4 regions of the Sinorhizobium garamanticum genome follow, and region 2 is predicted to be linked to each of the others. Evidence: predicted binding sites of a transcription regulator. Region 2 holds the regulator's gene; each other region holds the start of a gene.
What was found. The regulator PhoB, encoded in region 2, activates phosphate uptake and scavenging genes when phosphate is short. The targets are predictions, from matches to a motif close to TGTCATNNANCTGTCAT.

Region 1 (5,406 bases), 1.5 Mb from region 2:
AGAAGCTGAGGATGAAAGTCCAGGAGCCGCCGATGCGCGCGATGGCATCGGCAAGCCGGGCGCCAAAAGCGAGGCTGGTGTCGAACGCCGCATGCGTATCCGTCGAAACGGGTCGCCGCTCCTTCGCATGCGTCAGGATGCGGCGTTCGATTTCGCTCAACTGGCTGCTGGGTTTGCCGAACAGGATTTGGGAAATTTCGTTGAGATGCGGCATGTTGGCCTCCGGAAATGGCTCGGAGGCTATTTAGGACGGTGCCGGAAAGCTGTGAAGCGGTTTTCTGGCAGCGACCCCTGTCGTGCGCGAAAGAGCGGCTGCTCAGTTGTCGCGCGGAGGACGGCGGGAGGGCGGCGGCCGAGGCCGTTCGCGCCCCGGCCGTCGGGATTCAGGAACCGACGGGGAAGAGTTCGGCATGGGACTTGAAGAAGCGTTCCGTGCTGAACCGCTTGCCGAACATCATATCGTGCTGGAGGAAGCGGTAATCGCGCAGCGACGCGGGAATCTTCGGCCGCCGCGACCACTCTGCGATGTCCTTGCCGTTTTTGCGGACCACCATATAGCGATCGATGACGCGGTACTGGTCGTAAACCTTGCCCAGGAAGCCGGTGTAATAGGGGTGCTCGTAACCGGCCTGCTTCAGGATCTGATAGGAAAGGAAGGCCGGGCTGATCGTCCCGATGTTCTTTTTCGGGCCTGTCTTGTTCGACCAGACGACGAGCGGCGTTTCGTGCTGCGCCTTCATCTGTTCCTTCGAACCTTTGCGCGAGGCGGTCACGTCGTTCATGTAACCCGTGTTGGTGTAGACCGTGTTGAGCGGCGGCAGATGATCGCCGAAGAGCACGATGATCGTCTCGCGGTCACGCTTCTTGGCCCACTCCATCAGCATCTTCAGGCTTTCGTCCGCTTCCTTGATGCCCTGGGCAAAGGTGGCGAGCACCTGGCGGTCGCCTTCGGGGAGATTGCCTTCGACCTTGATCGTGTTCTTCGCGTAGCGGTTCGGCTCGTAGGGGCCATGACCCTGCAAGGTGACCGTGAAGAAGAAGAAGGGGTCTTCCATGGCATCCGCCTGGCGGATGATTTCCTTCATCAGCGATTCGTCCGAGGCGAAGATTCCGCGCTTCTGCATCGCCGGCAAGTTCTCTTCCGAGCGGAACGTGTCGAAGCCGAAAGCCTTGTAGACGGCGGTGCGGTTCCAGAACCAGCCCTGGAAGGGATGGATGGCGCGCGCGACGTAGCCTTCACTGCGGAAGAAGGTCGCGAGCGAGGGGATCGGATTGCGGATATATTGCTGGTAGGGAATGCTGCCATAGGGCAGGAAGGCATTCGAAAAACCGGTCATCGCCTCGAATTCGACATTGGCGGTCATGCCGCCAAATTCCGGCGAGAAGACGTTCCCCGCCTGCATTTCGCGGACCGTCGGCATCGGATCGGGCGAAAGCTTCACGTTCGGCAGGCGAGTCGGATCCCAGAAGGATTCGCTCATGACCACGATGACGTCCGGCTTGCCGCGATGCGTCGTTCCGGCAGGCAACGGCTTGACCGGAATGCGGTCGATCGCATCGGCCATGTAGCCCGCCGGCGCGTTGACATTGGCCATCGGCAGGTTGATCGCGAAGGCGAGCGCAAAACCGTTGTGGCGATAGTTCTCGGTCTGGTCCCACATGATCGGGATCACCCGCAAGCGGTCGCGGATCCACGAGAACTGGTTGTAGTCCATGATGTGCCAGAAGGCGACGAGCAGCGGCAGGGCAAAGGCCATGCGAACGACACGCTCCCTGCGCGTAAGCTTGGGAAAGTTCCGCCAGGCATAGCGCAGGAGCAGGCCGATGGTGGCGATCATAGCGATCAGCCCGACGACGACTGCGACGGCGGTCCAAGGGCGGTCCTTAACAAGGACGGGCATCAATTCCATGATCTGCCGCCCGAAAAGGAAATCGGTCGGATAAAGCGGATCGGAGAGGAAGACCTGCTTCTGCTCGCTGATGAAGGCCGGCAAAACCGCGAGCGGCACGACAAGGAGGGCCGCCTTGTGCTCACGGCCGAAGAGTGCATCGACGGCAAGCAGAACCAGGAAGAAGACAGCGATCGTCGTCCCGGCGGGACGCATGGGATCGATGAAATAGGCGATGGTTTCGCCAAAGGACTGGCGCACGATCAGTTCGACTGCGAATACGAGCGCGGCAGCAATAAAGAGAGAGAAGAACGCGCTGCGCGTGCCGGCCAGCGCCTTGGCGTTTCTGACGGAGGACCCAGACCTGTCGATGACGGTCTGGGAGCGTCTCGCGGCGGCTGAATCGATACTGGCCAACGGCGTCTCCAATTTCATAAATCTTTCGTCCAACTGTCATACGACTGTCATCTTGAACAGGGGATGAATGGCTAAACCAGCTGGGATGGGTGCAAGTTCCACGTGCGTGAAAAGATCGTTGCCGCGCCGTGTAAAGGGCGGGAAATGCAGAATTTTTTGGAATCTTTGATTTGTTCGCGATTGGCGGTGGGTTTTTTATCGCGGTATGCGGTAAGAACAGGGCGTATGTCAGAAGTACTCGCTGAGACAAGACCACAGGCCCCGCTCATGACTGCACAGAAAGCCGCTCCCTCAACGCTACGGATTGCCGTGGCCCAGCTCAATCCGACCGTCGGCGACATCGCCGGCAATCTGGCGAAGGCGCGCGAGGCGCGCGCGGACGCGGCGCGCCAGGGCGCCGATTTGCTCCTGTTCACCGAACTCTTCATTTCCGGTTATCCGCCGGAAGATCTCGTTCTGAAACCGGCATTTCTGAAGGCCTGCCTGCAGGCTGTCGAGAGATTCGCCGCCGATACGGCTGATGGAGGCCCGGGCGTCGTCATCGGCTTTCCGCGTCAGGCCGGCGCTCTCCGTCACAATTCGATCGCGGTCCTGGACGGGGGCAAGATCATTGCGATCCGCGACAAGGTGGACCTGCCGAACTACGGCGAGTTCGACGAGAAGCGGGTGTTCGATGCAGGAGGAATGCCCGGTCCCGTCAACTTTCGCGGCGTGCGTATCGGCATACCGATCTGCGAGGACATCTGGGGTGATCTCGGCGTCTGCGAAACACTCAAGGAAAGCGGCGCCGAAATCCTGCTTTCCCCGAACGGTTCACCCTATTACCGCGGCAAGGTTGATGTCCGCCATCAGGTCGTCCTGAAGCAAGTGATCGAGACGGGCCTGCCGATGATCTATGCAAATCAGCTCGGCGGTCAGGACGAACTGGTCTTCGACGGTGCAAGCTTCGCCTTCAACGCGGACAAGTCGCTCGCCTTCCAGATGAGCCAGTTCGAGGAAGCTGTCGCAATCTCCGAATGGCGGCGAGGCGAGGAGGGTTGGACCGCGGAGAACGGGCTCAATTCACGCATACCGGAAAGCGACGAGGCCGATTACCGCGCCTGCATGCTCGGACTCAGGGACTACGTCAACAAGAACGGCTTCAAGAATGTTGTGCTCGGCCTTTCGGGCGGCATCGACTCGGCGATTTGCACAGCGCTCGCCGTCGACGCGCTTGGCGAGGAACGAGTGCGCACCGTCATGTTGCCGTACCGATACACCTCGCAGGAGTCGCTGAAGGACGCCGAGGCCTGCGCCAAGGCGCTCGGATGCCGCTACGACATCGTTGCGATCGAAGAGCCGGTCGAGGGCTTCCTGAGTGCGCTCTCCGACGCGTTCGAGGGCACCGAATCCGGCATCACCGAGGAAAACGTCCAGAGCCGTACGCGCGGGACGATCCTGATGGCGATCTCCAACAAGTTCGGTTCGATGGTGGTAACGACCGGCAACAAGTCCGAAATGTCGGTCGGCTACGCCACGCTCTACGGCGACATGAACGGCGGCTTCAACCCGATCAAGGATCTCTACAAGATGCAGGTCTATGCGCTTTCGCGCTGGCGCAACGGCGCGGTGCCGCCGGGCGCGCTCGGGCCTTCCGGGGAAGTCATTCCACAGAACATCATCGACAAGGCGCCGTCCGCCGAACTTCGGCCGAACCAGACCGATCAGGACTCGCTGCCGCCCTATCCGGTGCTCGACGACATTCTCGAGTGCCTGGTGGAAAAGGAGATGAGCACGGAGGAAATCGTCGCCCGCGGACATGACGAACCAACCGTCCATCGCGTCGAGCATCTGCTCTACATCGCCGAATACAAGCGCCGCCAGTCGGCTCCTGGCGTGAAGATCACCAAGAAGAACTTCGGTCGCGACCGGCGCTATCCGATTACAAATCGCTTCCGTGACAGGGGGTAGTTATGCGCAGCTCGGTGGAGATCTTCGACGTCGGCAGCGGCGAGACGCGTATAGTCTGGCAGACGGAGCGGTTGGTCGAGGCGCCGAATTGGTCGCCGGATGGACGCTATCTGGTCATCAACGGCGACGGCCGGCTTTATCGTCTTGCGCTCGACGGTTCCGAACCGATTGAGATCGACACCGGCTTTGCCCGTCAGTGCAACAACGACCACGGCATTTCCCCGGATGGCCAAACGCTCGTCATCAGCGACAAAAGCGAATTCGGCAAGTCGGCGATTTATGTCCTGCCGATCGGGGGCGGTGTGCCCCGTTTGGTAACGCCTAATCTGCCGTCCTACTGGCACGGCTGGTCGCCGGACGGGCGGACACTTGCCTATTGCGGTATCCGCGATCAGGTCTTCGACATCTACACGATCCCGGTCGATGGCGGCGAGGAGCGCCGCCTGACCCACGGCGAAGGGCGCAATGACGGGCCGGATTGGTCGCCGGACGGACATTGGATCTATTTCAGTTCGAGCCGCACCGGCCGGATGCAGATCTGGCGGATTCGCCCAGACGGAAGCGATGTGCAACGCATCACCGACAGCCCCTATGGCGACTGGTTTCCGCATCCCTCGCCAGATGGCCGGCACTTGCTGGTGCTCTCCTATGACGGCGATGTCTTCGATCACCCGCGCGACCTTGACGTCAGGCTTCGCCTGATGGATCCGGAAGGCGGCAATGCGCGGGTGCTGTTCGAGCTCTTCGGCGGGCAGGGGACGATGAATGTCCCGAACTGGTCGCCGACGGCCGAGGCATTTGCGTTCGTGCGATATAAGCCTGAGTGACTCCTTCGCAGCGTGGACGCCGCCTAGCTGCGGCGTCAGCCAGCCGGCAGTTTGTAAGGCGTGATCACTTCGACCGCGGAAAGGCGTTGGCTTCCGGAGCCAGCGATTGCTTCTTCTTCGCATAATGGTGCGAAATGCCGTATGCAAGTGCGGTCGAGTTGATGGAAGGCGGCAAGCACGCAGCTCTCTACAGCGCCGCGCCTCTTGTCAAAGGACGCTGTGGCACTTTGAATTGCTGCATGTTTTATCCTTAAATCGGCTGCAATCTAAGGAAGTATGCAGTAGGAGGAGAAGCCGATGAAGACCGACAACACGGCGAGGAG
Region 2 (5,406 bases):
ACGATCCTTGAGCGACGCGAGCCCCTGCCGGAAGACAAGAGCGACGTCGCGCACCTGCTCCAGGAATCCGTCGGCGAGAACAACGTCGAGGACCGCGTTTCCGACCGCCATGGCCAGTGGATTGCCGCCATAGGTCGAGCCATGCGTGCCCGTGACCATGCCGGCTGCCGCTTCTTCGGTCGCAAGGCAAGCGCCCAGCGGAAAGCCGCCGCCGATGCCCTTGGCGACCGCCATGATATCCGGCCGGATGCCGGACCATTCATAGGCGAAGAGCTTGCCGGTACGGCCAATGCCGCACTGAACCTCGTCGAGGATCAACAGCAAGCCGAATTCGTCGCAAAGCGCCCGCAACTCCTGCAGAAACTCCTTGCTGGCCGAGCGAATACCGCCCTCCCCCTGGATCGGCTCGATCAGGATCGCCGCCGTCTCATCGTTGATCGCATCCTTGACCGCCGCAATGTCGCCGAAAGGAACTTGGTAAAAACCCGGTGCCTTTGGTCCGAACCCTTCGATGTACTTCTGCTGGCCACCGGCCGCGATCGTCGCGATCGTGCGGCCATGGAAAGCGCCTTCGAAGGTAATGATATGGAATTTTTCCGGATTCCCCCTGGCGAAATGATAGCGGCGCGCTGTCTTGATGGCGCATTCAAGCGCTTCCGCGCCTGAATTCGTAAAGAACACGCGATCCGCGAAGGTCACGGCCGTCAGCCGGCGCGCCAGGCTTTCCTGTCCCGGAATCTCATAGAGGTTGGAAAGATGCCAGACCTTGTCCGCCTGCGCCTTCAGCGCCTCGACGAGGTGCGGATGGGCATGGCCAAGCGAGTTCACGGCAACCCCGGCGGCAAAATCGAGATAGCGCGAGCCGTCCTCGGCAATGAGCCAGACGCCCTCGCCTCGCTCGAAACGCAACGGCGCACGCATATAGGTGTCGTAGAGCGGCGTTGTTGCGGCCATGGCGAACTTCTCCTTCCGTCCTGGTGGCATCGATATCGGGCGATCGTGTCCGATAAAAATCAAAAATGCCGCCTTTCGGCGGCGCAGGCACTATTCCCATTTCGCACTGCAATGTCAACAAAACCAAGGCTTGCAGCGAGCTCGGGCGCACGGATTCCGACGTGCGAAAAAACATCCGGCGGGGGCTTGCAAAAATGCAACGGCCAGCCAGCAAGTTGGGGAAAACCCCAAAATCGATTCGGCGCGAATCCCGCGACTCTTGCCACGGAGTCACCCTGCCAGTAGGTTAATATTCAATTACTAGACGCATGCGGCGGACCTAGTCACCAAAAGAGTTATCGCGTTGCAGCTCCGGAGTTTTTCCGGAGCTTGGTGATGGATTCTGCCATCCAACGCCGAGAACGGAGAGTGCAGAAATGAACTGGACTGACGAGCGGGTGGAGAAACTGAAGAAGCTGTGGTCCGAAGGCCTGAGCGCCAGCCAGATCGCGGCACAATTGGGTGGTGTCAGCCGTAACGCCGTCATCGGCAAGGTTCACCGGCTGAGCCTGCCGGGGCGGGCCAAGGCCGGCGGCACGACCAATGCCGCCCGCCCGAAGCGCACAACCTCTGCGCCCCGCGCGCCGAATTATGCCTCGCGCGTCACAACCCGCACCGTCACCCGCACCGCTGGCGCCACCGTGCTCAAGGAAGAGATCGAAGTCGATCTCGTCGCGGAGCAGAACCTCGAACTCGCACCGAACGTCGTCGTTCCGATGTCGCGCCGCCTCGGCCTGACGGAGCTGACGGAACGCACCTGCAAGTGGCCGATCGGCGACCCCTTGAAGGAAGAATTCCATTTCTGCGGCAACGAGTCGCCGGAAGCTTCGCCCTATTGCAGCTATCACACGCGGCTCGCCTATCAGCCTTCCGGCGAGCGCCGGCGCATGCGCTGATCCGCTTGCATGAACGCTACGGAAAAAGGGGCGGTGCCGCCCCTTTTTTTGATGCCTATGAAACGCAGACTCTATCAGCTTTCAAGCGAATAGCCGGCGCCGCGCACGGTGCGTATGACATCGGGCATGTTCGAGAAGTTCAGCGCCTTGCGCAGACGGCCGACATGCACATCCACGGTGCGCTCGTCGACGTAGATGTCATGTCCCCACACGCCGTCGAGAAGCTGTGAACGGGAGAAGACGCGCCCTGGCGAGGACATAAGGAACTCCAGGAGCCGGAACTCCGTCGGTCCGAGCCGGACTTCGCGGCTGCGCCTGTGGACACGGTGCGTCTCGCGATCGAGCTCGATGTCGCCGCAGCGCAACAGCGTCGAAAGCACCTCGGGCTTGGCACGCCTGAGCATTGCCTTCACCCTCGCCATCAGTTCCGGTGTCGAGAACGGCTTGACGACATAGTCGTCGGCGCCGGTGGCGAGGCCACGAACCCGCTCGCTTTCCTCGCCGCGCGCGGTCAGCATGATGATCGGCAGGCGCTCCGTTTCCGGCCTCTGCCGTAGCCGGCGGCAAAGTTCGATGCCGGACACTCCGGGCAGCATCCAGTCGAGGATCAGGAGATCCGGCAACCGCTCCTGAAGGCGAATCTCGGCCTCGTCTCCACGCAATATCGTATCGACGTCGAAACCTTCGGCCTCGAGATTGTAGCGCAGGAGGACGCTCAGCGCCTCCTCGTCCTCGACAACAGCTATCTTCGGCAACATTCGGTCATGCTCCTTCCCACGCGCGGACGCCATCATGCAACCGCGACACAGTATGGGCCGCGACAATCACGGCCGGGATAAGATCAACGCATGCGCAAAGGCATGCGGACGTCGGGCGGGACTAGTCCGTCACCGACCCTAGGGTCGACGTCGTGTCGTCCTTCGGCCGTTCGCCTTGCGGCTGAGCACCCGTCGCCATGTAATAGATCGTTTCGGCGATGTTGGTCGCATGGTCGCCGATACGCTCGATGTTCTTGGCGCAGAAGAGAAGATGCGTGCACGGCGTGATGTTGCGCGGATCTTCCATCATATAGGTCAGCAGTTCGCGGAAAAGCGACGTGTAGATCGCGTCGATCTCTTCATCGCGCTCGCGGATGCTGTTCGCCTTTTCCGGCGAACGGGAGGCATAGACGTCGAGCACTTCCTTGAGCTGAACCAAGGCCAACTCCGCCAGATGCTCCAAGCCGCGCGCAAGCTTGCGCGGAATGCCGGATCCGGCGACCGCGATCACGCGTTTGGCGGTATTCTTGCCGAGGTCGCCGACGCGCTCCAAATCGGCGGCGATCCGGATCGACCCCATGATCTCGCGGAGATCCGACGCCATTGGCTGACGCTTGGCGATGGTGACGATCGCCTTCTCGCCGATCTGACGCTCGGCGTCGTCGAGGATCGCGTCGTCGGAAATCACCTTCTGCGCCAGGGCCAGATCCGAGTTCACCAGCGCCCGGACAGAGTCCGCAACCATCTGCTCGGCAAGCCCGCCCATCTCGGAGATCCGGCGCGCGAGATATTTCAACTCCTCGTCGAAGGCTGAGGTTATATGTGCATGAGTCATTTTCGTTTCCTCAAGGCGCGCGCTGTTCTGCATGGACCTTCATCAATCGTAAGGGTTGGAAACCGCTTTAGCCGAACCGACCCATAATGTAGTCCTGCGTGCGCTGATCATCCGGATTGGTGAACATCTTGTCGGTGTCGTTCTCCTCGACGAGATTGCCGAGGTGGAACATGGCGGTGCGTTGCGAAACGCGCGCGGCCTGCTGCATCGAATGGGTCACGATGACGATCGTGAAATTCGCGCGCAGCTCGTGAATGAGCTCCTCGACCTTCGCGGTGGCGATCGGATCGAGCGCCGAGCAGGGCTCGTCCATCAGGATCACTTCGGGGCTGACCGCAACGGCACGCGCGATGCAGAGGCGCTGCTGCTGACCGCCGGAGAGGCCGGTGCCCGGCTCTAGCAGCCGATCCTTGACTTCGTTCCACAAGCCAGCCTTCACCAGGCTGTTCTCGACGATCTGATCCAGGTCGGACTTGTTACGCGACAGACCATGGATGCGCGGGCCGTAGGCGATGTTCTCGTAGATCGATTTCGGGAACGGGTTCGGCTTCTGGAACACCATGCCGACGCGAGCCCTGAGTTCGACCACGTCCACGCTCGGATCGTAGATGTCCGACTGGTCGAGCGTGATCTTGCCGGTTACGCGGCAGCCTTCGATGGTGTCGTTCATGCGGTTGAGCGTGCGCAGGAAAGTCGACTTGCCGCAGCCCGAGGGACCGATCAGCGCCGTCACGGTATTCTTGCGAACATTCAGGTTCACGTCGAAGAGAGCGCGCTTCTCGCCGTAGTAGACGGATACGTCCTTTCCGACCATCTTGAAGTTTGCATCGCTCATCTTCTGATCCAGCGCCTTTTCAACTGCTGCTTCGGACATAATATTCATCTCTGTTTCTCCCTACCAGCGGCGCTCGAAGCGCTGCCTGAGAAATATCGCGATCCCGTTCATCAGCACGAGGAATGCCAGAAGAACCAGGATTGCAGCGGAGGTTCGGGACACGAAGCCGCGTTCGGGGCTATCGGCCCAGATGTAGATCTGTGTCGGTAGTGCGGTAGATGCAGCGAAGACGCCCTCGGGCGGGCTGGTGATGAAGGCGTTCATGCCGATCAGCAGCAGCGGCGCGGTTTCGCCGAGCGCTCTTGCCAGCGAGATGATGCTGCCGGTCATGACGGTCGGCATCGCAAGCGGCAGGATGTGGTGGAAGATCGCCTCGTGCTTCGACGCCCCCACGCCGAGCGCGGCCTCGCGGATCGAGGACGGTACCGACTTCAGTGATACGCGGGTCACGATGATAAGCGTCGGCAGCGTCATCAACGCGAGAACGAAGCCACCGACGAGCGGAGCGGAGCGGGGCAAGCCTAGCCATCCGAGGAAAACCGCAAGGCCGAGCAGACCGAACACCACGGAGGGCACGGCGGCCAGGTTGTTGATGTTCACCTCAATGAGGTCGGTGAACCTGTTCTTCGGCGCGAACTCTTCGAGATAGATCGCAGCGGCGATCCCGATCGGGAAGCTGATCACGAAGCACACCAGCAGCGACCAGAACGAGCCAGAGATCGCACCCGCCAGACCCGCAAGCTCCGGGAAGCGGCTGTCGGCATTGAAGAATAGACCCCAGTTGAACGGCTTCGAGATCACGCCATTGGCGACCAACTGATCGTACATGCCAATCTGCTTGTCATTGATGCGGCGTTGGTTCTCCGGGATGTCGCGGCTGATCGCGCCCTTGGCCAACTGATCGACGGGATCGGCCATCGGAATGGTGAAGCTGCTCTTGCCGGTCAACCGGCCGGGGTCGTCAACGACGGCATCGCGTACGAGGAATGGTGCCGACGAGGTGAACATTTCGAAGAACTTGCGTTCATCGCTTCTGCGCATCTCAGGCACCTGTGCCCGCAATGCGCCACGGACGATGCCGCGCCAGTC
Region 3 (5,406 bases), 870 kb from region 2:
AGCGCGTCGACGCTTTCGGCGATACATAGGTCGACGATGCTTGTCAGTGCGCCACGGGTGGCTCCGCGCACGAGGTCGGCGAGCTCCGCATTTCTGAGAGCCAGGCTGCGAAAGGGTGAATCGAGATGGAGGTCTGCGGTGTGGACGAAGCGGAAGGGCATGGCCGACCATGACCCGGCGCCGCCTCGCCCGTCAATGGCGCTCAACCGGTCGACCACAGGTGATCACACTGCCAATATCGTCGGCGTCATCCGCGATAATCACCTCCCTCTGGACGGACTGCTGCAAGCCTTCACGATCCGGGTGGCAGTTGCCCAGCTGAGCATACAAACGCCCTCGACAACGGGACCGTTTCCTATTGCTGAACAAGGACGCCGTAAGAATTAGGAGGTTTTTGTCGACAAATGTGCCATTTGTAACTATCAATAGTGTTACTGCCATTTGACATGGCACCTCAACATATACCTATGAAGGTCATGAAGAAGACATTCGAAGTTTCCGACAAGCTGTTCGAACTTTATCATCGCGTTCATCGCCTGGTGAACGAGTCGATGACGGAGGAAGGCGTATCGCTTGCCCGAAGCAAGTTCCTGTTCTTTCTGAGCAAGCTGGGGCCTTGCCGATCCACGGATATCGCCTGTGCGCTCAACTTCGCGCCGAGGACCGTCACCGAGGCGATTGACGGACTTGAGCGCGACCGTCTGGTGATGAGGAAGCCTGACCCCGAGGACCGCCGCGCGAAAATCGTCTCGATCACAGAGACCGGCCGGATCGTGCTCGAAGCGGCCGAACATCCGCGCAAGCAACTCATCGAGGAAATCTTCTCGGCGCTCGATGACGAGCAACTCGACCAGCTTTACGACATCGTCAGCAAGCTCGTGGAAAAGACCGACGAAATCCGCAAACGCAAGGAAGAGGCCGAAGAGGCAGAGGTGGCCGTCGCGCGCTAGAGTGGGATCCGGGCGAAAAGCCGCGCACACTTTTCCTCATCCAGCCCTAGACTCGGCGGCAAGCGACACTGAAAAGCTTGAAGAATCAGAAGGGGCCGGGACGTCATGTCCTGGCCCCTTGCGTTTCTCCAGGCGTTTGCGCTTACATTGCGTTGATCGCGCCGATGGAGAAGAACAGGGTCTCGCCGGAGGAGTCGTCGACGCCATCGTTGTCCGTGACGACATAACCGTTTCCAGCCGCGTCAACCGTGAAGCCCTCGACCTTGTCGACGACGTAGCCGTTCAGCGCCTTGAGTTCCGGAATGAGATCACGCACCTCTTCCTTCTTGACGACCGGCAGTTCGCCGCCGAGTGCAGCCGGCTTCAGGTCGGCAAGCGCAATGCGGTAGAGCTTCTTCAGCTTGGCCGCTTGCCCGATCAGGTTGTCGCGCTCGATGACATAGACATAGTCGCCATGGACGGTGATTTCCGAAAGACCGACCCAACCTTCTTCCGCCTTGTCGAGCGGATAGCGCACGGCGCCCCACTCCTTGCTCGCCGGCTTGTAGGAGACGAGTTTGACGAAACCTTTCTCGTCATCCTTCCATTCACGCTGGACTGCCATCCAAAGGACTTGGTTATCGCCCTCGCCGACCGCCGCAATGCCTTCGAAGCCATAGCGAATCTCGTTCGCGCGCAGTTCTTCCGGCAGCGCGATCTCTTCCTTGATCTCGCCCTTCTTGTTCACGTGGAAGATCGCGTGGCTGTAAAGCTTGTCCGAGTTGCCTTCGGAGGCGAGCCAGAAGCCGCCTTCGCCGTCATTAGCGATGCCTTCGATGTCGAGCTTCTGGGCCGACGAACCGTCACGGGTGATCGGCAGTGCTTCGGTGATCACGGCCGGTTTCTGCGAGGCGTCGATCGTGTAGATCGTCGGCCGGGAGGCAAAGACCGAGTCGTTGACCGCACGCAGGAAACCGGGCTTGTCTTCGACCGCAGCGAGCCCTGAGAGCGCGCCGAAGCCGATGGGCAGCCCATCCTTCTGAGCGGAGCGGATCTGCGGATAGACGGCGTCGCCGTCCGCCCGTTCATAGATCATGACATGGGCGCGCGCACCACCGTCCTCGACGAGATCGACTTCGTTCGCCGTCGCGAACAGGTTACGACCCGGAATCGCGACTGCGCCTTCGGGAGATACGCCGGACGGGAGAAGCTGGAGCGGCTCGGGTTCCGTGCCGGTGTCCTTGTAGACGCCAACGATCGAGGCGCGTTCCGAGAGCACGAAGAAGAGATTGTCGTCACCGAAGCGTGCCGCTTCGAGGCCTTCCGGCTCGACGCCTTTCGCAGACGATCTTTTGTCCGGATAGTGGCCGATCGCCGCGATCGCATGTTCGAAGGCTGCACCGGATTCGAACAGTACCTTGCCCGTCGTATCGAAGATCGTGAAGCCGCGCGCGCCGCCCTCGTAGTCGCCCTCGTTGGCGACGACCAGACGGTTATCGTCGAGCCATTTCACTGCATCCGGTTCACGCTTGCGGCCGGCCTGCTCGCCGGTAAACGAGATTGCACCGTCGCGCTTGACATCTATGTTCTTGAGATCGACCGTGCCGGCCGAGAAATGCGTCTTCACGGCACCGGATTTGCCGTCGATGATGACGATGTGGTTATTTTCCTGCAGCGTCAGCGCAATTTCGTCCTTGCCGTTGAAGGCGACGAATTCCGGCTCCGGGTCTTCCCCGGCTATCTCGGCGAGACCAGTCAGCGCCACGCGCTTGATGCTCGAGCAATCGGCGACACCATCCTTCAACGAGAGGATCACCAGATCGCCGGCCGGCATTTGCGGAATCTGCCCGTCGTTCACCTCCTCGTCACGCTCGTTTTCGATCGCGATCGTGGCGAGCGTCTTGTCCTTGTTGATCGCAATCGAGTCCGGCTGGCCGCCAAGGTCGCAAGTCGCGTCAATCTTTTTCGTCGCGAGATCGACCACAGCAACGAGACCGGAGGGCTTGGCAAAGCTTTCGCGCGTGTTGACAGCAACAAGCGCCTTCGCGCCAGCAACTGCAACCGAAGTCGGCTCACCATCGAAAGACACAATGCCGCCCGCCTTCGGTGCTTTGGCATCGGTGATGTCGACGAAGCCGACGCGCTTTCCGGGGCTGTCGGAATAGATGAGCGTGTTGCCATCTTCGCTTGCCGTTATGATTTCGGCCGAGGTCGCGGCCTTGCGATCTGCGCCTTCCGGCAGATTGTCCATGACGGCAAAGGATGCGACGCGGTTGAAAACCTGTTCTGCATGCACGGCTGATGCCGTCGATGCGGCGAGCGCTGCCGCCAATGCTGTGGTGATTGAAAATGTCTTCATGTGTCCCTCCGTGTCGCGACACATGGCAAATAGCCCCTGCGCTGTGCCGCTGTTGGCATCCGGAATCGCTGGATCGTTTCACGCGCCGGATGGGAGGCTTTTGCAACCGTCGTGTAACAGCTCAATGACACGGCGATAGAAACGAAAAGAGGCCCGGACGGACCGGGCCTCAATTGATCTGCTTGCTTGCTTCCGCCATCAAGCGGCGCCGCGGCAGATGAAACATGAACCTCTCTGCTGCCTATGTTCTCACAAGGGGAACGGCAAGACAGGGTGCAATGCGATGTTCGCTCGGGTTCTGGAACCCGCAAACACCTGATTAGTTGACAGCGTCCTTGAGGCCCTTGCCGGCCGTGAACTTCGGCACGTTGCGGGCCGGGATATCAACTTCCGCGCCCGTGGACGGGTTGCGGCCCTTCGAGGCTTCGCGGCGGGTCACGGAGAAGTTGCCGAAACCGACGAGGCGGATGTCGCCACCGTTCTTCAGTTCAGCCTGGATGGTCTCGAAAACTGCATCAACTGCAGAAGACGCATCGGTCTTGGAAAGTCCGGCCTTCTCAGCAACGGCAGACACGAGCTCATTTTTGTTCATGTTTCCACCCCTTTCAATTGGTTCGAAACGACTGTCTTGTTAAGCCGGGGCGGCTTGCGCATCGCCCACGTCTTGCCATTCCCAATTGCGCCTAATCCCTTGGAATGCAAGGCTTGCGGAGAGTTTTTACAACAAAAAAGACCGGCAAAGTGCCGGTCTTCCTTGTTTTTCTGGCGAGGGGCGCAAGCGGGACACAGTCCCGCGCCCCTTCCGGGACTTGATCAGTGCGCGATCGAAGCGCCCGCTTCGTCCTGCGAATCGACCGCCGCGACCGGCGCCGGCTGGTTCGCCGGGTCCCATTCGATCGGTTCGGGGCGACGCGTCAGGGCATGTTCGAGCACCTCGCCCATCCGCGAAACCGGGATGATTTCGAGGTTGTTCTTCACATTGTCCGGGATCTCGGCGAGATCCTTGGCGTTCTCCTCGGGGATCAGCACCTTCTTGATGCCGCCGCGCAGAGCTGCCAACAGCTTTTCCTTCAGGCCACCGATCGGCAATACGCGACCGCGCAAGGTGATTTCGCCGGTCATCGCCACATCCTTGGAGATCGGGATGCCGGTCATCACCGAGACGATGGCAGTCGCCATCGCGACACCCGCCGACGGGCCGTCCTTCGGCGTCGCACCCTCGGGCAAGTGCACGTGGATGTCACGCTTGTCGAAAAGCGGCGGTTCGATGCCGAAATCGATCGCACGCGAACGGACATAGGACGCTGCCGCCGAAATCGATTCCTTCATCACGTCGCGCAGGTTGCCGGTCACCGTCATGCGGCCCTTGCCGGGCATCATGACGCCTTCGATCGTCAGCAATTCGCCGCCAACCTCGGTCCAGGCCAATCCCGTGACCACGCCGACCTGATCGTCCCGCTCGGCTTCGCCGTGGCGGAACCGCGGCACGCCGAGATAGTCGGCGATGTTTTGCGCCGTCACTTCGACCTTCTTGGACTTGCCCTTGAGGATCTCGGTCACAGCCTTGCGGGCGAGCTTCATCAGTTCGCGCTCGAAGTTACGGACGCCGGCCTCACGCGTATAGGTCTGGATGACAGCCATCAGCGCATCGTCGGTCACCGAAAATTCCTTCGGCTGCAACGCGTGGTCGCGTATCGCCTTCGGCAGCAGGTGCCGCTTTGCGATCTCCAGCTTTTCCTCTTCGGTGTAACCGGCGATCCGGATCACCTCCATGCGGTCCATCAGCGGCGCCGGAATATTCAGCGTATTCGCGGTGGTAATGAACATCACATTCGAGAGGTCATATTCGACTTCCAGGTAGTGATCCATGAAGGTCGAGTTCTGTTCCGGATCGAGCACTTCGAGAAGCGCCGAAGACGGGTCGCCGCGGAAGTCCTGGCCCATCTTGTCGACCTCGTCGAGCAGGAAGAGCGGGTTGGACTTCTTCGCCTTCTTCATCGACTGGACGATCTTGCCGGGCATCGAGCCGATATAGGTGCGGCGGTGGCCGCGGATCTCGGCCTCGTCGCGAACGCCACCGAGCGCCATGCGAATATATTCGCGGCCCGTTGCCTTCGC
Region 4 (5,406 bases), 800 kb from region 2:
CCAAACGGATTCCGATCGAACTGACGGCAACGGCCGAACACGAGGCGACGCCCTCGATCTGCGGCTCGCTTGGCTACACGTTCTGGGCGATCAACAAGGTTCCATGGCCTGGAGACACGCCGGATCCGATCGCGCCGATCGAGGAATTGAAGCTCGGCGGGAGCTACATCTTGCAGATTTCCAATCGCACGCCGCACGCGCACCCGATCCACCTGCACGGCCTGAGCTTCCGCATTCTGAATTCCAACAAGCGGACTTTTCTGCCGCCGCCGACGGATACCATCCTGCTCCTGCCGGACGAACAGGCGGAGGTGGCCCTGGTTGCGGACAACGTGGGCGACTGGGTGATCCACTGCCACATCATTGAACATCAAAAGACCGGGATGACCGGTTATTTCAAGGTGGTCTGACAATTTCGATTGTGACAACAGCCGCGAAACGATACACGAAGGGCAAGCCGCATTTCCGCCACAGTGATTAAAAACCCGATGATTCAAACGACAGTAGATTTAGAGGCCGTCTGCAAACAGCTGGCCCAGTCAAGTTATATTACGATCGACACTGAATTCCTGCGCGAAACAACGTTCTGGCCGGAGCTCTGCCTGATCCAGATGGCAAGCCCTGATCTGGCTGTGATCGTGGACCCGATGGCGCCCGGCATCGACCTCGCGCCGTTCTTTGCGCTGATGGGTAATCCGGACGTCGTCAAGGTTTTTCACGCCGCGCGCCAGGACATCGAGATCATCCATCATCTCGGCAACCTTATTCCGCATCCGCTCTTCGACACGCAGGTCGCGGCGATGGTCTGCGGCTTCGGCGACAGTGTTTCCTACGACCAACTGGTCAACCGCATCAAGAACGAGCAGATCGACAAGTCTTCGCGCTTTACCGATTGGAGCCGCCGACCACTGACGGAAAAGCAGCTCGACTACGCACTCGCCGACGTTACGCATCTGAGGGAGATCTACCATTATCTGACTGCAGAACTCGCCCGCGAGGGGCGGTCGTCCTGGCTGGCCGAAGAGATGGCGATCCTGGAAAGCCCGGAGACCTATGACCTGCACCCGGACAACGCGTGGCAGCGGCTCAAGATGCGGGTCAGGAAGCCCATAGAGCTGGCGGTCCTGCAGAAGGTCGCGGCCTGGCGCGAACGCGAAGCCCGCACCCGCAACGTCCCGCGCGGACGAATACTCAAGGACGATGCGATCTACGAGATCGCCCAACAGCAACCCAAGGATGCCGAAGCGCTGGGTCGGCTCAGAACCATTCCCAAGGGATGGGAACGTTCCAGCGCAGGCACGGCTGTCGTCGAGGCGGTGAACGAGGCACTTGCGATTCCGAAGGCGGAACTGCCGCGCCTGCCGCGCCAGAACCATGCGCCAGAGGGTGCTGCGGCAGCGGGCGAAATGCTGAAGGTCCTCCTGAAGCTCATCGCCGAAAAGGAAGGCGTCGCTGCGAAGATCATCGCTAACAGCGAGGACCTCGACCGAATCGCAGCCGAAGGCGAAAGCGCGGATGTGGCCGCGCTCAGGGGTTGGCGCCGGGAGCTTTTTGGTGAAATGGCCCTGAAGCTCATTAATGGCGAGGTCGCGCTGCGCTTCGCCGGCAAGCGGATCGAGGCGATGGAAATCGGCGGTTGAAATGCCGCAGGTGAGAGAACAACTTTCCGCCTGAATCCAGCAATAGCCAGGACGCTTCGAGAGGGCTGATCCAGGCCGGACGGCGTGGACGAGCTGTGTGAATGCGTTGCGGATCGCCATCCAATCCGCAATTGTCCTTTATGTTTTTCCGGTTCCGGAGCTTCCGCGCATGCGCTGGAGATTTTCCACGCTTGAGTTCATCCTGTTGCTGCTCGTCGTCGCGGGCAGCGGCGTGGCCTATGCGTGGCTGGTCTACGGCGACGGCGCGCTGATCGGCGCGACCTATGCTCTGTTCGTCTGCATGCCGATCCTCGCCTTCGAACGACGGATCATCTTCCGGCGTCTCTACAGAAAGATTCACAGCCTTTCGACGCCAGGCTTTCTGCTGTCTTCCATTGCCGTCTATTTCGCGCTCGTCTATGCCGGCTTCGCAATTGCAGGGTCGCTTCTGCGCCTGGTGGGCCATCCAGGCGAGATGATGCCATCGCTGAACGTACTCCTCGTCGCGCTTGCAATCTCCGGTCCGATCATCTTTGTCCTGAGAGTGCGCGAACTGCTCGGCCGCGATGTTTTCCTGAGCCTGCTGACCGGACGCTACCGCAAGCCGGTGCATGAGGAGCGCGTGTTCCTCTTTGTCGACCTCGCAGGCTCCACGTCCTTCGCCGAGCGCTTTGGCGATCTGCGCACCCAGGAATACCTCGGGAGACTGTTCGCAACCATGGCCGATCCAGTGCTGCGCTACGGCGGCTCCATCGATGACTATGTCGGCGACGCAGCGGTCATTACCTGGCCCTTCGATCGTGCCATCGCCGACGCCGCCTGCATTCGCTGCGCCTTCGATATTTTTGACCGGATCCAGACGGATTCTCACCGCTGGCGCAAGGATTACGGCGAGGTTCCTCGCCTTCGCGCCGCATTGCACGGCGGAACAATCGTTGCCGCCGAGATCGGCGTCGACAGGCACAAGATCACTTACTTCGGCGACACGGTGAACATGACGGCGCGCCTCGAAGGCCTTTGCCGGACGCTCGATCGGCAGATCCTGATTTCCGCCGATCTCCTGCGGCGCATGCGCCTGCCAGCCTCGGTCAGGAGCGAGGATCTCGGCGAACATGAGGTCAAGGGCCGCGGCCAGAAGCTTGGCGTGTTCTCCCTTCGACCTGCCGACATCTTTCACGGCGGGTCGAAGTCCGCCGTTGTTTCTAGCCGTGCAGCTTCGCCCCCTTCGTGATCTTGTCGACAAGCTTCTTTTCCGCGTGGATCGCGATCCCCGCCACCCGGGCGTTGTCGGGTGCCGACTTGGAAAAGACTTCCCGGTTGGCGGCGTCGTGACCCGTCGAGAACATTTCGTCGACATAGATGGACGTGCGAACGTCTTTCGCCAAAGCCCGCCGCTGGATATCGCCGAGCGTCACCCCGCCTGCCGACAGGACGATGATCGGCTGGATACTTAGCGCGTTGTAAACATTGCCGGCGGCATCGCGATACGCCTCACCGATAATCTCCGGCTTCTGCCCGACTATGCCGGTGGCAAGGAAGGCCGTGACGTTGAGCTTCTGCCACATGGCGAGGTCGTCCCGCAGGACGATTGCAAATTTCGTCTCGAACATCGTGACCAATTTCTCTCCGCATTCTTCCCGCCAACACTAACGCCCGAAGTGACTGTAGATCTTGAACGTTCGAGCAAGGCACCGAACGTCACCAAAGCTTCATCGGACTGTCAGACAAGCATCAAGCAGCCGTCATCGAAGGCGCCTATCGGGGATCGGTCTCAGACCTCCAACCCAGGGTGAACTTCATGACGAAAGCACTTTTCGCCTCCGCGGCGCTGGCCCTTGTGATGACAACGACGGCGCTTGCCGAGGAGAAGGTCTTTCCGGCGACGCTGAAGGCGCATGCGATCCTGCCGGCCAACACGATCATCGCGGCACCGGCTGATGCGGCGGACTATCTCAAGACCTCCGGAAAATTCACGACGGCCGACCGGAAGCGTGCTGTGGAACTCGCCAGCGTGCCCGGCAAGGACGGCGTTCGCCCGACCGGACTGTCGCTGCCGTTCAATGGCCAGCCAATGCAGGGCTTTTCCGGGATCAAGACGATGCCGGACGGTACCTTCTGGAGCCTTTCCGATAATGGATTCGGCAACAAGCTGAACTCGACCGACGCGATGCTGATGCTCCACCATCTCAAGATCGACTGGGAAGCCGGCAAGGTCGAATCGCTGCAAACGGTATTCCTGTCCGATCCGGACCGCAAAGCACCGTTCCCGATCGTCATGGAAGGCTCGGCCAACCGCTATCTCACCGGCGCCGATTTCGATGTGGAATCGATCCAGCCGGTCGTCGACGGCTTCTGGGTCGGTGAAGAGTTCGGTCCCTACGTCCTGAAATTCGACACGGCCGGCAAACTGACCGATGTCGTTGCGACCATTGTCGACGGCAAGCCGGTCATGTCGCCTGACAATCCCACCCTGACGCTGCAAGCGGACCCGTCCAAGAAAATGCCGGCCTTCAACCTGAAGCGTTCCGGCGGCTATGAGGGTATGGCGATGTCCAAGGACGGCAGCAAGCTCTATGCCCTGCTCGAGGGGCCGATCTGGACCGACAATGAATCGGTCGAGCAGGCCAACGGTCGGCCGGCGCTCAGAATCATCGAACTCGATGTCGCGAGCAAAGCATGGACGGGCCGCAGTTGGCTCTATCCGCTCGCCGAAGGCGGCGAGGCGATCGGCGACTTCAACGTGCTCGACGAGAAGACCGCGCTCGTCATCGAGCGCGACAACGGCGCCGGCACTGTCGACAAGGCATGCGCAGATCCGAAGGACCCTAAGCCCGACTGCGTCGCGGTCGGCTCCAAGCTCAAGCGCATCTACAAGATCGAGATGACGGATGAAAATGCCGGCAAGGCGGTACGCAAGATCGGGTACATCGATCTCCTCAAGATCGCCGATCCGGACAACAGAAGGCGCCAGGGCGGCGGTGACGGCTACTACGACATGCCGTTCGTTACCATCGAGAATGTCGATCGCGTTGACGACACGCATATCATCGTCGGCAACGACAACAACCTGCCCTTCTCCGCCGGCCGCGCAATCGACAAGGCGGACGACAATGAGTTCGTGCTGCTGGAAGTCGGAGAATTCCTGAAGGCCGAATGATCAAAAAGCGGCTGCGCGACCGACGCGCAGCCGCCTCTTCACAGACGAATCGCGTGAGCCAATCAGCTCTCGAAATGGAAGGCGAGTGTCTTGCCCGTCAGTTTGCTGAGCTGCTGAAGGCGACCGTCCAAGCGCTCGCCCTCAAAGTCGGAATAGTCCGCCGGCACGACGAATTCGAGATCTACATCCGGGCGCGGCGATCGCCGTAAACCGAGATGGCGCGTGACACCCGGCATCGATGCCGAGAAAAGATAGGCGACGCGCAGCAGGCCGCCCAAAAGTTTGGCGAGTTCAAGCAGGCGCGGCGTCGTGATGCCCGCGAGGGGCTCGGTGGCACCGTCGTCGCTAAGGCCTTCGAAGCGGTAATAGTTAGCAAGTGCGATATAGGCCCGGCCGGCATGCGTAATGCCGGAAAAGGACGAGTGCGCGATGATGTTGAGCGCCTGCAGACCGCGATAGTCCGGATGGGCCCGCCAACTGATGTCGGCGAGCAAGCAGGCGGCCTGACGGTATCTGCTCTCCTCTTCCGTCTCCTCCACGCCGAAGTGCGTAACCATGCGTCCGGTCCATTCCGCGAGTTCACGGGCATGTTCCGGCGAGCGGGCACGC

Region 1: a site for PhoB is predicted at 2,341-2,357, ahead of PZN02_RS16285 (LTA synthase family protein). Genes of this name have one in related genera too.
Region 3: a site for PhoB is predicted at 3,402-3,418, ahead of PZN02_RS19325 (esterase-like activity of phytase family protein). Genes of this name have one in related genera too.
Region 4: a site for PhoB is predicted at 3,337-3,353, ahead of PZN02_RS19685 (esterase-like activity of phytase family protein). Genes of this name have one in related genera too.

Annotation. Positions count from the first base shown of each region.
Region 1 is NZ_CP120373.1:3,450,615-3,456,020, forward strand. It holds partial or broken gene PZN02_RS16280 (DUF1003 domain-containing protein) at 1-214, opposite strand, end outside; gene PZN02_RS16285 (LTA synthase family protein) at 384-2,306, opposite strand; gene PZN02_RS16290 (NAD+ synthase) at 2,574-4,256, shown strand; gene PZN02_RS16295 (TolB family protein) at 4,259-5,083, shown strand; gene PZN02_RS16300 (phytanoyl-CoA dioxygenase family protein) at 5,381-5,406, shown strand, end outside.
Region 2 is NZ_CP120373.1:728,839-734,244, forward strand. It holds gene PZN02_RS03515 (aspartate aminotransferase family protein) at 1-954, opposite strand, end outside; gene PZN02_RS03520 (GcrA family cell cycle regulator) at 1,371-1,889, shown strand; gene phoB (phosphate regulon transcriptional regulator PhoB) at 1,964-2,647, opposite strand; gene phoU (phosphate signaling complex protein PhoU) at 2,769-3,482, opposite strand; gene pstB (phosphate ABC transporter ATP-binding protein PstB) at 3,550-4,365, opposite strand; gene pstA (phosphate ABC transporter permease PstA) at 4,378-5,406, opposite strand, start outside.
Region 3 is NZ_CP120373.1:4,079,184-4,084,589, forward strand. It holds gene PZN02_RS19315 (metallophosphoesterase family protein) at 1-161, opposite strand, end outside; gene PZN02_RS19320 (MarR family winged helix-turn-helix transcriptional regulator) at 477-950, shown strand; gene PZN02_RS19325 (esterase-like activity of phytase family protein) at 1,093-3,288, opposite strand; gene hupB (DNA-binding protein HupB) at 3,608-3,880, opposite strand; gene lon (endopeptidase La) at 4,102-5,406, opposite strand, start outside.
Region 4 is NZ_CP120373.1:4,151,001-4,156,406, forward strand. It holds gene PZN02_RS19665 (multicopper oxidase family protein) at 1-410, shown strand, start outside; gene rnd (ribonuclease D) at 489-1,640, shown strand; gene PZN02_RS19675 (adenylate/guanylate cyclase domain-containing protein) at 1,810-2,871, shown strand; gene PZN02_RS19680 (DUF2000 family protein) at 2,843-3,250, opposite strand; gene PZN02_RS19685 (esterase-like activity of phytase family protein) at 3,439-4,797, shown strand; gene ppx (exopolyphosphatase) at 4,860-5,406, opposite strand, start outside.